4 regions of the Methylopila henanensis genome follow, and region 4 is predicted to be linked to each of the others. Evidence: riboswitches for the same ligand, from Rfam matches in the RefSeq annotation. Region 4 holds a riboswitch; each other region holds the start of a gene.
What was found. Region 4 has a riboswitch for cobalamin ahead of ACFSCV_RS15120 (TonB-dependent receptor plug domain-containing protein). Riboswitches for the same ligand answer to the same signal wherever they lie in the genome.
Positions count from the first base shown of each region.

Region 1: it holds a riboswitch for cobalamin, as region 4 does, so the genes downstream of both, ACFSCV_RS18925 (TonB-dependent receptor) here and ACFSCV_RS15120 (TonB-dependent receptor plug domain-containing protein) in region 4, are expected to answer to the same signal.
Region 2: it holds a riboswitch for cobalamin, as region 4 does, so the genes downstream of both, ACFSCV_RS16535 (methyltransferase domain-containing protein) here and ACFSCV_RS15120 (TonB-dependent receptor plug domain-containing protein) in region 4, are expected to answer to the same signal.
Region 3: it holds a riboswitch for cobalamin, as region 4 does, so the genes downstream of both, ACFSCV_RS10450 (hypothetical protein) here and ACFSCV_RS15120 (TonB-dependent receptor plug domain-containing protein) in region 4, are expected to answer to the same signal.

Region 1 is NZ_JBHUER010000014.1:48,026-51,276, forward strand. It holds gene ACFSCV_RS18925 (TonB-dependent receptor) at 1-1,108, opposite strand, end outside; cobalamin riboswitch at 1,225-1,427, opposite strand; gene ACFSCV_RS18930 (ferredoxin--NADP reductase) at 1,486-2,259, opposite strand; gene fdxA (ferredoxin FdxA) at 2,419-2,757, opposite strand; gene ACFSCV_RS18940 (ABC transporter ATP-binding protein) at 2,806-3,251, opposite strand, start outside.
Region 2 is NZ_JBHUER010000010.1:711,609-714,859, reverse strand. It holds gene ACFSCV_RS16545 (ABC transporter permease) at 1-29, opposite strand, end outside; gene ACFSCV_RS16540 (ABC transporter substrate-binding protein) at 26-1,657, opposite strand; cobalamin riboswitch at 2,095-2,295, shown strand; gene ACFSCV_RS16535 (methyltransferase domain-containing protein) at 2,394-3,185, shown strand; gene ACFSCV_RS16530 (TonB-dependent receptor) at 3,182-3,251, shown strand, end outside.
Region 3 is NZ_JBHUER010000007.1:146,194-149,444, reverse strand. It holds gene ACFSCV_RS10465 (FecR family protein) at 1-282, opposite strand, end outside; gene ACFSCV_RS10460 (RNA polymerase sigma factor) at 409-909, opposite strand; gene ACFSCV_RS10455 (hypothetical protein) at 1,364-1,651, opposite strand; gene ACFSCV_RS10450 (hypothetical protein) at 1,672-2,049, opposite strand; cobalamin riboswitch at 2,218-2,460, opposite strand; gene ACFSCV_RS10445 (GlcG/HbpS family heme-binding protein) at 2,585-3,013, opposite strand; gene prpC (bifunctional 2-methylcitrate synthase/citrate synthase) at 3,010-3,251, opposite strand, start outside.
Region 4 is NZ_JBHUER010000010.1:425,106-428,356, forward strand. It holds gene ACFSCV_RS15120 (TonB-dependent receptor plug domain-containing protein) at 1-1,821, opposite strand, end outside; cobalamin riboswitch at 1,944-2,142, opposite strand; gene ACFSCV_RS15125 (TonB-dependent receptor family protein) at 2,247-3,251, opposite strand, start outside.

The DNA of each region.
Region 1 (3,251 bases), on a different contig from region 4:
TATAGTCGGAACGGTTGATCTGACCATCCGGAAACAGCGGGGAGGCTGACGCCGACCACCTGTAACTTTCCGCGTTGCGCCAGAACCGGTTGCTGACCACGCTGTAGGCGGTCGCCCGCAGCGTCACCGTCTCGTTCGGCGTCCACTCCGCCTTGAGCTGGGTGATGTTGTCGTTGAAGCGGATGACGCCGTCGCGGACGTTGTAGTTCTCGCCGATCCAGTCCTTCTCCACATTGCCGGCGCCCTTCAGCGGCGTGCCGAAATAGCGGCTCGGCTGGTTGTGGCCGCCGTCATGACTGAGCGTGACGGAGAGCTCGTCGGTCGGCCGCCAGTTCAGCGCGCCGGAGAAGGCGAGGTTCTTGTAGTCGCCCCGGTCCATCCAGCCGTCGCCGCGGCTGGCGGCCACGTCGAAGCTGTAGGCGAATTTCTCATTGATCGGTCCCGCGCTGCCGGCGGCGAGGCCGACCTGCCCGTCCGTGCCCACCACCGCGCGGGCCTCGTTGCGGCGCTCGTCGGTGAGCGGCTTCTTCGGGATGATGTTGATGGCGCCGCCGATGGCGCCCTCGCCGTAGAGCACCGAGGCCGGGCCGCGCAGCACCTCGATCCGGTCCACCGTCCAGGTGTCGAACGGGAAGGTGACGGTCCCGTTGCCGGGGTAGAGCCGCACGCCGTCATAGAGCGTCGTGACCGAGTTCACGCCGGTGAAGCCACGCGACGAGTAGGCTCCGAAGCCGTTGCCGGGCGTGCCGATGAAGCTGAAGCCGGCGGCGTTCTGCGTCACGGCTTCGGCGATGGAGGACTGGCCGCGGTCGCGGACCACGTCGCCGGAGACCACGTCGACGCTCGCGGGCGTCTCCAAGGGGGTGAGATCGAGGCGGCTGCCGGCGCCGGTCGACACGGTGAGGTTCGGCCCGGGCGCGAGGCGTCGGGCTTCGCCGGAGACGTTGATCTCATCGAGCGCAACGACGCCTTCGGAAGCCTCCGCGAAGGCGGGGAGGGCGGCGCTCAGGACGAGAAGCGAGGCGCCCCCAAGCGCCGAGCTGAGCGTGCGGGAGGGCGAGGCGCGTCGGAACGCGGCCCCGGACGTCAGGGAAGGAAAGGTCGACAATGCGAAGCTCCGGGCGACGGCAGTGGCTCGTCACCGCGAACGAAGCTTCCCGGAGCCGTGCAAAGACGCACGGAGCCGTTCCGCACCCATCAGGACACCCCGCCCGATGTGCTCGCGTGTGACCACGGCTGACGGCAGGTCTCCTGGCTCACGGGTCGTCGTCCTGTCGTCGCCTTCCCGGGTCCGGAAAACCCAGTGGCTGAGATGACGATGGACTCGCCGCTTACAGTTGCGGGGGCAGCCGCGGATTCGAACGTCGAGACGTCCTCACCGCGTTCCCTTTTGATCCCCGAGGGGAACCGTCGCCGCCACGGTTACGACGCATTTCGGCGCGGCGCAATGCGGCCTTTCGGGCGCCTGCGACGGCGCCCGGGCCGTCACTTCTCGGCGAAGGCCTTCTCGATCACGAAATGGCCGGCCTCGCCGTGGTTGCCTTCCTCGTAGCCGCCGTCGACCAAGAGCTGGCGGGTGTCGCGGATCATGTCGGGCGAACCGCACAGCATGAAGCGGTCGTCGTCCCTGTTCATCGCCGGCAGGCCGATGTCCTCGAACAGCTTGCCCGACGCCATCAGGTCGGTGATGCGGCCGCGGTTGCGGAACGGCTCGCGGGTGACGGTCGGGTAGTAGATCAGGCCGGCGGAGATCATCTCGCCGAGCAGCTCGTCCTTGGGCAGGGTTTCGGTGATGGTCTCGCCGTAAGCGAGTTCGTTCACCTGCCGGCAGCCGTGGACGAGCACGACCTTCTCGAAGCGCTCATAGGCCTCCGGATCCTTGATGATCGACAGGAAGGGGGCGAGGCCGGTGCCGGTGCCGAGCAGATAGAGGTTCCGGCCCGGCAGCAGGTTGTCGAGCACGAGGGTGCCGGTTGGCTTGCGGCCGACGAGGATCGGATCGCCCACTTTCAGGTGCTGCAGCCGCGAGGTCAGCGGCCCGTCCGGCACCTTGATCGAGAAGAACTCGAGCTCCTCGTCGTAGTTCGCCGAGACGACGGAATAGGCGCGCACCAGCGGCCGGCCCTCGACCTCGAGGCCGATCATCGTGAACTCGCCATTCCGGAACCGGAACGACGGATCGCGCGTGGTGCGGAACGAGAACAGCGTGTCCGTCCAGTGCCGGACATGGGTCACGCGCTCTTCGAGATATTTGCTCATCGGCGGGAGGTCCTTCGGTCAGACGCTGCGTCGGCCGCTGGTTCCGCCGTCATGCCCGGCGCAGCCGGGTATCCACGACTTAAGACACGCTGCGGCTACGAGAAGAAAGTCGTGGATGCCCGCGAAGGCGGGCATGACGGCCGTGGATCGGCGTCGCAGTCACGCCGCCGCGGGGTCGGCGTGGCCGAAGGTCGACTCAAGCTTGCCGGCGCGGCCATCCCATTCGGGGGCGTCGGCGGGGGGATCGCTCTTCTCGGTCACGTTCGGCCACAGCGCGGCGTATTTCGCGTTGAACGCGACCCAGCCCTCGAGGTTCGGCTCGGTGTCGGCCTTGATCGCCTCGGCCGGGCATTCCGGCTCGCAGACGCCGCAGTCGATGCATTCGTCGGGCGAGATCACCAGCATGGTCTCGCCCATGTAGAAGCAGTCGACCGGGCAGACCTCCACGCAGTCGGTGTACTTGCAGCGGATGCAGTTCTCCGTGACGACATAGGTCATCGTCGGCGTTTCCTTCGGGTGATGCGGGGAGCGGGCGTCGACGGCGCGTCAGAGCGCGCTGGCGATGTCCTGGCCCTCGAAATTGGCGGCGAGGCCCTTCATGGCGTCCTCGTTGATCTCGCCGCCCATGGCCTTGAGGCTTTCCTCGCGGATCAGCGACATCAGCCCCCGGCGCAGCGCCAGGAACTCCGACGACATGATCAGCGCGGGCTCGCGCGGGCGCGGCAGCGGCACCGCGACCTCCGCCTTGATGGCGCCGGGCCGGGCGGTCATGACGTAGACCCGGTCCGACAGGAAGATCGCCTCGTCGATGTCGTGGGTGACGAACAGCACCGAGATTTTCAGCCGCTGCCACATGTTGGTGAGGATCTGCTGCATGATCAGCCGCGTCTGCGCGTCGAGCGCGCCGAAGGGCTCGTCGAGCAGCAGGATGCGCGGGCCGGTGGCGAGCGCCCGCACGATGCCGACGCGCTGCTTCATGCCGCCGGAGAGCG
Region 2 (3,251 bases), 290 kb from region 4:
CGGCTCCAGATGGCGCTTCGAGCCGTCATTGGCTCGCGAGCCAGACGCCGTGGAGGCTCGCCGGCGAGTCAAGCTGAGCCTCGAACGAAAGGCCGCGGACGGTGTCCTTGGCGGCGAGCTGGTAGTTGGCCGAGAACAGCGGGACGATGTACGCCTGATCCACCGCCAGCTTCTGGGCGGCGTCGACCAGCTGCTTCTTGGCCTCGACGTCAGTCGCCTGCAGCGCCTCGTTGATCAGGCGGAAAAGCTCCTTGTCGCCCTTGTCCGCGACCGCTTTGATGAAGCCCTGTTCGCCGATGTTGCCCTGCAGCTCCTGCGCGGCGTCGGCCGGCAGATAGGTGTTGGGGTAGATGGTCCAGGTGCCCTTCTCCTTCTGCTGCGCCCAGTCGCCCGCGGTGTTGATGCGGAGCCTGAGGTCGAACCCGATGTTCTTGCGCAGTTGCGCCTGCACGCCCTGGATCAGCACGTCGCGGTTGTCGCGCACGAAGGGCTGAGGATAGCCGACTTCGATCGTCAGGCGCTTGCCATCCTTGGTGCGAAAGCCCTCGGCGTCCCGGACGGTCCAGCCCGCCTCGTCGAGCAGGGCGTTGGCCCTTGCGGCGTCGTTGCCCCAGGTCCCTTCCAGCGCCTTGTTATAGAACGGGTTTTCCGGGCCGATGTTCGACCAAGCGCGGCGCACCGTGCCGAGGTAGACGCTCTCGACCAGCGCGCCGATGTCGGCCCCGTCGCGCAGCGCCTGCCGGACGCGGACGTCGGTCGCGGGCGGGATCGTGTAGTTGATGTTGAGCGTGAACGAGGTCTGCGCGCCCGACGGCCCGACCAGAAACTGGAAGCCGGGCTGATCCTTGAACAGCGACACGTCGGTCGGCTGCACGCCCTCGATCACGTCGATCTGGCCGGACGACAGCGCGCCGGCCCGAACCGAATATTCCGGAAGGAAGCGGATGGTCGCCTTGTCGAGATAGGCCGGCCCCTGGTTCGCCGCGTAGCCCGGCGCCCAGGCGTAGTCCTTGTTCTTCACAAGCTGGACCGACTGCCCGCGCGTGTACGACTGGAACACGAACGGTCCCGTGCCCGCGAGCGCGGGGCCGCCGGAGCACAGCCGGTCGCCGGACTGCAACGCCTTCGGGGAGACGATGCCGAGCCGGATGCTGGCGAGCGACTCGAGCAGCGTCGAATCCGGTCGCGACAGCGTCAGCCGGATCTCGGTCGGCGAGATCACCTCCGAGCTCTGATAGGCGAGCAGCAGCTGGCCGGCCGAGTTGGTGTTGGCCGGGTTCTTGACAAAGTCGAGGTTGAATTTGACCGCCTCAGCGTCGAACGGCGCGCCGTCGTGGAACGTCACGCCGTCGCGCAGCTTGAAGTCGTAGGTCTTGCCGTCGGGCGAGACAGTCCACTCCTTGGCGAGCCAGGGCAGAAACCGTCCGTCAGCGCCCTTCGCGATCAGCGAATCGATGAAGTTGCGGATGACGATGAAGGAGTTCTGCTGCTCCGAGCGATGCGGGTTGAAGCAGGCCGGCTCGGTCGTGACGCCGAACGTCAGCTCCCCGCCGGATCTCGGCTGCTCGGCATGCGCGGCGCCGGCGCTGGCGAGCGCCACGGCGAATGTTGCGAAAGCAAGCCGCGGAGCGCGCTGGTGAAGAAAGGTTGCGATCATCGATCGGCTCGTCTCGAGGTGTGTTGTGAAAGAAATCGGAGGCAAGCGAGGCCGTGGCGACGAGCGTCCGTTCCATGTCCCGCCGGCCGAGGCCCGGCCGCCCGCGCCTGAGGCGCCTCTCCCCGACGAAGAGGCGCCAAGCCGCTCCGCCCAGATATGTACATCAATCAGATAGATTAAGTGGAATGATTTGGTCAACGTGCTCGCCGCCTCATTTTTGGGCGTACGCCAATGAGGGCATGGAGCGGAGGCCCTAAGTCGCCGTGTCGTCTATTGACTGCGCCGCCAATGATGGCGGTAGGCGCTCGTAAGACCGCGACGGCCGCTGTCGGCGTCCGAGGCGTTTCAATTGAAGCTGACGGCCGGTCTCGGGCCACGTGACCCGTAACGACGGCTTCCCGAGACATATTGTAGCCTTGTCCTGGCCGCAGCGTTGCCGTAATCGAGCATCCGACGGTTCCCCTTGGGGATCAAAAGGGAACGCGGTGCGGGCTGATCGCCCGGAAGCCGCGGCTGCCCCCGCAACTGTGAGCGGCGAGCGCTTCGTCATCGGCCACTGGGTCTTTCGAGAACCTGGGAAGGCGACGCAAGCGCGGCGACCCGCGAGCCAGGAGACCTGCCGTCGCGTGTGATCTGTCTCGCGGGCGGGGTGTCCGGCGGGGCGCTCCGGCCGCGGGCGCCTCCGTGGTTGCGGGGACGCCTTCGTTCGCCCGACGCGATCTGCGTTCGGGGTCCAATGAAGTCGTCTCGTCACGGACACGTCGTCTCGCTTCCGCGGCCCGCGCCGCCGCCGTTCGACGCGGTCGGCGCGAGCCCCATCGATCCGCTGGCGCTGTACGCCGGCGGCATCGACACGTCCGATTATGTGGCGGGCGTGGGCGGCGCATTGCGTCGGCTCATTCCCTCCGTAGGCGATCTTCTGGACCTCGGCGCGGGTGGCGGTCAGCTTGGCGCGGCGCTGCGCCAGCAGGGCCGGCGCTGGACGGCGGTGGAGCCGTCGGCCTCCATGAGGGACAGGCTGGCGCGCCTCGATCCGGCCCCCGAGATCGTCGCCGCCGGCTGGGAGAACGCCAGCGTCGCTCCCGCCGACACCGTGCTGGCCGCCAACATGCCGGCGCCGCTGACTGAACCGGCGTCGTTCCTGGCCCGCTGCCGAAACCTCGCCCGGCGCCGCGTCGTCTGGGTCGTGCCGGCGCAGAACGGCCCGCGCGGCCTCTGCCTCGCCGGCTGTCTGCCGAGGGAGTGGCACGGCGAGGACGAGACCCCCGGCGTCGACATCGTCATGGCGGGCCTCGCGCCCGCCGACAGGACGCCGGTCACGGCCGAGATCGGCTGGACCTTCTCCCTGATCGTCAGCGATCTGCCGCGGCTCGCGGCCTATCTCGCCGGCCGTCTTGGCTGGCCCGAGGCCGACCCGCGCCGGCCCGTCCTTTTCAACCATCTCGCGGCCCAGGCGCGGCCGGAGCAAGGCGTCCTGCGCCTTTCCGTTCCGCGCCGCTCGGCCATCCTGATCTGGAGTCTGACATGACCGTTCGTCGCCCTCTCGCGCTGATCGGCGCCGCGGCCGCGCTCGCCTGCGGCGCGGCCGATCCCG
Region 3 (3,251 bases), on a different contig from region 4:
CAATTCCGGCGCCCGGAGTGCGCTCAGTCCAGCGACCGCGGCGAAGGACGCCGCAGCGGCGACGACGAGACGGCGGTTTACGGGCGCGCGCGCAGGAGGCGGTTTGCGAAAGCGCAGCGCCGCGCCGCCGATCTCGGGCGAGCTCCAGAGCTCGGCGATGGCGGCGAAGGCCGCGGCGTGCGCCGGATCAGCCCCGCACCATGCGTTGAACGCGCGGACGACCTCAGCCTCCTCTCCCTGAGCCTGGATCTTCAGAAACCAGGCGAGCGCTTCGTCGCGCACGTCATCTGGAGACTGATTATGGTCGCCTGCAGTCTCTCGAAACAATGTCGCCGTCCGCTGTCGTGCGAGGCCTTATAGTCCAGACGATCCGCGACGAAGAACATCACAATCGTCGATCCTCGCTCGCTAGCGGCGATCGAACCTCTCGATGGCGTCAATGCACGCGCTCATTGCGAGCTTCATGTCGTTGTAGACGGTATTTGGCGACACCCCCAAAGCTTCGCCGATGCGCGGATAGGACCAGCCCTCCAGACGACTCAGCGTGAAGACGCGGCGCGCCCGCTCCGGCAGGCGCCCGAGCACGGCCTCCAGCGCCGCCAGCCTTTCGCGGTCAATCAGCGTCTGGTCGGCCGGCGGCGCGGGCGACATGACGAGCCGAGACTCGACGCTGTCCGGATCCACCTCGACGAGCCTTCGGGCGGCTTGCCGACGGGCGTGATCAAGCGCGAGGTTCCGCGCCGTCTGAAACAGAAACGCCTGAACGTGCTCGACGGGATTCTCGCGGATGGCCTGCGCGACGCGCAGGTAGCTTTCCTGCGCGATGTCCTCTGCTGTCTGCGCATCGCGGACGACGCGAAATATCGAGCCGATCAAAAGACCTCTTCGGTTCAGATAAATCGCGTTCAAGGACGAGTTCGGCATGGAGCACCCGGCGGCGACGGCACCGTAAGCCTCATAACGGCCGCACGACGACAGCCATCGTTCTGGACAGAAGTAAAAAATATAGCAAGTTCAGTATTTTAGAATTAATACAATGATGAGAGGGGTTACGCGTCGGACAGGCCTCGCGATCGGATGATCATTGCGACGATGGCGATTGCCGCGCGGCAGTTGATCTGCCCCTGAGAAGTGGTCCTCCCTGAGGTATGGCTTTTGGCCATATGGAGGACAGCAGGATGCCAATGAAGAGGCACGCCCCTGAAGAGATCGTCGCCAAGCTGCGGCAGGTTGCTTAGCGACACCTGCGTCGGCGACCGATAACCGCGGATTGCGGTCGCCGCTCCCGTCGCGCCGACATAGGAGAAGTCGTTGATGTTGTCGTAGGTTTCGCCGAGGGAGATCAGGCTGCCCGCCGTTAGGGTCAGCGTCGCGGCGTCGCCGGGCTCGCGGCCGTGTAGACGCGGATCTGGTTTCCGCGCGCGAGCCAGATCCGGTCGTTGTCGGGCGTGTACTGGGCCGCCCAGAAGTAGCCCGGCGCACCCGCGGTGAAGTCGTCGACAGTCGTGAGGGTGGTGAAGTTGGTGGTGCTGACCAGCTTGCCCTTCATCTGCCAACTGCTGTCGTAGGCGCCGAGAAGCACGTAGGCGGTCGAGCTCTTGAAGCTGATGTCACGGACTTCGTAAGGGTTGCTCGCGCTCGGAGTGAACACGTTCGTTACGGGGGCGGTCGTCAGGTTCGCAGCGCCGTAGGCGATCCGCTGCAGCCGCGAGGCCGCATTATTATAGGTGCCGCCGACCTGCGCGCCGCCGAGACCCGCGACGTAGTGTACTGGCCGGTGCCCGCGACGCGCCGCGCATAGACGCCGGGAATCTGGTCGAGCAGATCCGGAAGGGCCTTGTGCTCGCCCTTCACGTCGTCCGGGTAGACGACCGAGACCTCGCCCGGAGACAGGACATCCTTCAGGTCGGGCTCGGAGCCGAAGACTGTGATGGTCTCGAGTTGCGTCGCGCCGCCGTCGTCGTCCGAAGACTGGCCGGACGCCGGGCCGACCAGCCCGATGCTCGCTGCGAACGCGATCGCCAGCGGCAACCGACCGATGAAACTCATGTTGCGTCCCCGAGCGCTACGAGCTCAACAGGGGATACCGTCGAACGGTCGGCGCGTCTCGACGGTCTCGCGCTCACGACCCGTCAGGACGAACCGATGCGACCCCTGCCACACCGCGTATCGCTCAGACGGACAAAGCCGCGCCCAGGCCACCCCCTGGGCCTCGGCAAGAGCGATCAAGCGCCGGCAGGTCTCCTGGCTCGCGGGTCATCGTTCGATGCGCTGGCCTTCCCGGGCAGTTCCTCCGAACGGAGACCTGCGCCAGTGGCTGGAAAATGGGCCACGGGCCCATCCCCAACGCGCATCGAACTCGCCGCTTACAGTTGCAGGGACAGCCTCGGAATCGGGCGGCCATGCCGCCCTCACCGCGTTCCCTATTAAGCTCCTTGCGAAGCACCGGCGCGATCGACGCCCCCGACCGGAGCCGGAGGGGAATTGGAAGCTAGTGGTCCCTCGATGAGGTCACAATCAGAAGAAAGGCGAAGGGAAAGCCGGCCCGCGCGAGCCGCGCCCGTCGCGCCATTAAGTGACGCATTCAGGGAGGTCGGCTCCCAGCGCCGCCCAGAACGGCGCGAGCGACGTCGACGTCCTGCTCCGGCGTGCCCGAGCCCACGCCTACCCCTCCGACGCACTCCCCGCCGAACAGGATCGGCAGTCCGCCCGCGAGGTTGGTCAGCCGGCCTCCGGAGGCGATGGCGAGCCGCGTCTCCAGCGCCGGGTCGAGCCGCCTGATGGGTTGGCGGTGTGACGCGGCTGCGATCGCCTTGGAGAGCGACGTCTCACGCGACAGCAGCTTCGCGCCGTCGGTGCGCACGAAGGCGAGCAGATTGCCGCCGTCGTCCACGATCGATACGTTATGCGGGACGCCGATCTCGTCGGCCCTGGCGGCGGCCGCGGCGAGCGCGCGCAGGGCGGCGGCGTGGGTGAACGCAAGCTTCGCGCGCGTCGGAGGCGTCTCGCTCATGCGGCGCGCGCCTCGGCCGCCGCGGGGCTGCGTCCGGCGATCGGCACGAAGGCGCGCTGACCCGGCCCGATGTATTCGGCGGCGGGGCGGATGATCTTGTTGTCCGCGCGCTGCTCGATCACATGCGCGCACCAGCCGGCGGTCCGCGCCATCGCGAAGAGGGCCGTGAACATGGACTGCGGCGTGCCGAGCAGGTGGTAGACCAGCGCGCTGTACCAGTCGACGTTCGGAAACATCT
Region 4 (3,251 bases):
CCACGGCGCGGCGTTGAGGAAACGGTAGTCCTTCTGCCTGCCGTTGTAGACGAGGCCGGCGTTCACGTTGGCCTTGCCGTCGAGGAAGACGTAGTTGGCGTTCAGGCTGCCGATATGGCGCGGGCGCCGCACGAGCTGGTCGCCGTTCGGGTCGTCGCCGTCCGAATAGGTGTAGGCGGCGCGGATCGACAGGCCCTCGACCGGGCGAACGGTCAGGCCGAGCTCGACGCCCTTGATGCGCGACGTGCCGGGGAGATTGACCGGCGTGCTCCTGCCGCTCGCCGCGTCATAGGCGCTGGAGATCAGATCGCTGACGCGCTGCTGGAAGTAGGTCGCGTCGGCGACGATCTGGTCGCCCCACAGCGGCTGGTCGAAGCCGACGTCCCAGCCGCGGGTCTTCTCCGGCGTCAGATCGGAGTTGCCGCGGAAGTCGCCATAGAAACCGTAAAGCTCGAGCAGCGTCGGGTTCTTGACGCCGGTTCCGAACGAGGCGCGCAGCTTCGTGCCGGTCCGGGCGAAGGTGTAGGCGCTCGCGAGACGGTAGGTGGTCTCGTCCTTGAACCGCTCGTTGAAGTCGTGGCGCAGGCTTCCGGTTACGAACAGGCTGTCGAACAATCCGATCTGGTGCTGCGCCACAAGCCCGGAATTGACGATCGACTTCCGCACCGGCCCGCTCGTCCCGAAGGGCGGCTCCTGATAGATGCTCCTGCTGACGATGTGGTCGCGCTGGCTGTCCGCGCCGAAGGTCAGCACATGGGTCGCCGGCAGGCCGCCTTCGGTCGAGAAGCGGTAGTTCGTCTGGTAGTCGATCTTCGCCATCTCGCCGAGGGTCGACGACGTCCGGACGTCGTCGACGTCGTAGTTGCGGCGGTCCTGGTTGGTGTAGGACAATCCGAGCACATGGTCCCACGCGCCCTCCAGCAGCGTGGCCTTGCCCTGCACGCGCCCGAAGAACTGCTGGCCTCGCTCGCGATCGCCGCTCTCGACCGACGCGCTGTAGGACGGGTCCGCCAGCGGGCTTCCAAACCCGTCGCGGTCGGCCCGGAAACCGGTGTAACGGGCCACGCCGGTGACCTCGAACATGTCGCTCGGCCGCACCGAGACCTTCGCCAGCGCCGTGCCGCTCTCGTAGCCGTCGCGGTCGCGGAACCCGGCGTTCCAGGCGTCCCGGCTCTTGGCGATGGAGATCCCATCGGCGTGGAACATCTGGGTGGCGAACAGATAGTCGTAGGCCTCGTCTCCGCCGGAGACGGCGGCCGAACCGTTGAGCGTCCCGAACGAGCCGCCTTCGACCTGTCCGCGGAAGGACGGCTTGCCGTCGCCCTTGCGGGTGACGATGTTCACCACGCCGCCCGCGGCGTCGGAGCCGTAGAGCGCGCTCTGGGGGCCGCGCAGCACGTCGACGCGGTCGACCTCCAGCGCCAGCAGATTGGCGAAATCGAACTCGCCGCTCATGCCCGGATCATTCATTTCGATCCCGTCGATCAGCACAAGCGTTTGGTTGCCTTCGGAGCCGCGGATGCGGATCTGGGTCAGCGCGCCCACCGGGCCGGTGCGGTTGACGGCGACGCCCGGCATCTCGCGCAACACATCGGAGACGACGCGGATCTGGCGCTTCTCCAGCTCCTCGCCCGAGATCGAGGAGACCGCGCTGCCGATCGCGGCCTGCGGGCCCTCGACGCGGTTGGCGGTGACGGAGACTTCTTCGAGCGCGGTCGCCTCGTCCGCGGCGGGCGCCTGGGCGAAAACGGGCGTCGTCAGGGCGACGGAAACGGCGGCGAGCGCGGCGGCGCCCCTGAGAGAGGAAGGCAGGTCAGACATCGGGACCCCAAGCGGGACGAGTGGCACGTCACCGCGAACCCGAAGCCTCCCCGATCATGCGCGCATGACGCCCGCCCGACGGTTCGCCCACCATCGAGACACCCCGCCCGACGCGTTCGCGTGTGACCACACGGCTGACGGCAGGTCTCCTGGCTCACGGGTCCCTGCGGCTCCGTCGCCTTCCCAGATCCGGAGATCCAGTGGCCGATGACGAAGTCGCTCGCCGTTCACAGTAGCGGGGGCTGCCGCGGCCTGAGGTCGAGCGACCCGCACCGCGTTCCCTTTTGATCCCCGAGGGGAACCGTCGCGCGGACGCTAGGGCGGGACCGTGGCGAGGGTCAATATGGCGAAAGGCGCGGGCGCCCCGCAGACGACGCGCCCGCGCCTTTCATGTCACACCGCTCCGCGCCCTGGAGCGGGGGCCCTCACCAGCGGTACTTCACGCCGGCGTAGACCGCGCGGCCGGTCCCCGGCTCGTAGAGCGGCATGTTGGAAGTGGCGCGATCGATGATGCTGGCGCTCGAGATGTATTTCTTGTCCAGCAGATTCCGCCCTTCCACATAGGCCGAAAGGGCGCCGCCGGCGTCGTAGCCCGCCTTGGCGCCCAGCAACGCGTAGGCCTTGGTCTTCTGCGTGTTGGCGCTGTCGACGTAATAGGCTTCAGGTACCCATTCGAGGTTCGGTCCGGTGTAGAAGCCCTTCGGGTGCTTGTAGAGCAGCTCGGCGCGCACATAATGCCGCGGCGCTCCCGGCAGCTCGTTGTCGCCGAACTGGCTGTCGCCGTCGAAGCGGAAGTCGTTGAACGTGTAGGCGAGGTTGAGCCACAGCTTGTCGACCTCCGCCGGGGAACGAGCGTCACCCTTGGTGACGAGGCCACTGTCGCCGCCCTTCACGAATAGCCCTTTCCAGATGGCGGCGCCGAAGCCTATCTCGACGCCCTGATGCACGGTCTTGTCGGCGTTCACGACCCGGCAATTGCCGAAATCCGAATAGAGGCACTGGAACTCGTCCTTGATCTCCATCCGGTAGACCGCGACGTCCCAGGTGACGTCCTCGCGCGCGCCGCGCGTGCCGATCTCGTAGGTCCAGGCCTTCTGCGGCTTCGCCAGCGCCGCCCCGGCGAAGCTGTTCTCGCCGTAGCTCGGAACCTCGACCGAGCGCGAGATGTTGGCGAAGGCCTGCCATGTGGGGTCGATGTTCCAGAGCACGCCGAACTTGGGGCTGAACTCGGAGAAGCTCTTGGAGCCGGAGTCATCCTTCTGCGTGTCGGACGGGTTGTAGAGCGCGTCGTCGAAGAAGCGGTCCTTCTGGGCGCGCTTGGCGTGGAGAAACTGGAGGCCGGTCACCACGCCAACGGTCGGGGCCACGAAGAAGGTGTTCTCGGCGTAGGCCGAGACGTTCTTCGAGGTCTGTTCGGCGTCGAAGCGCTT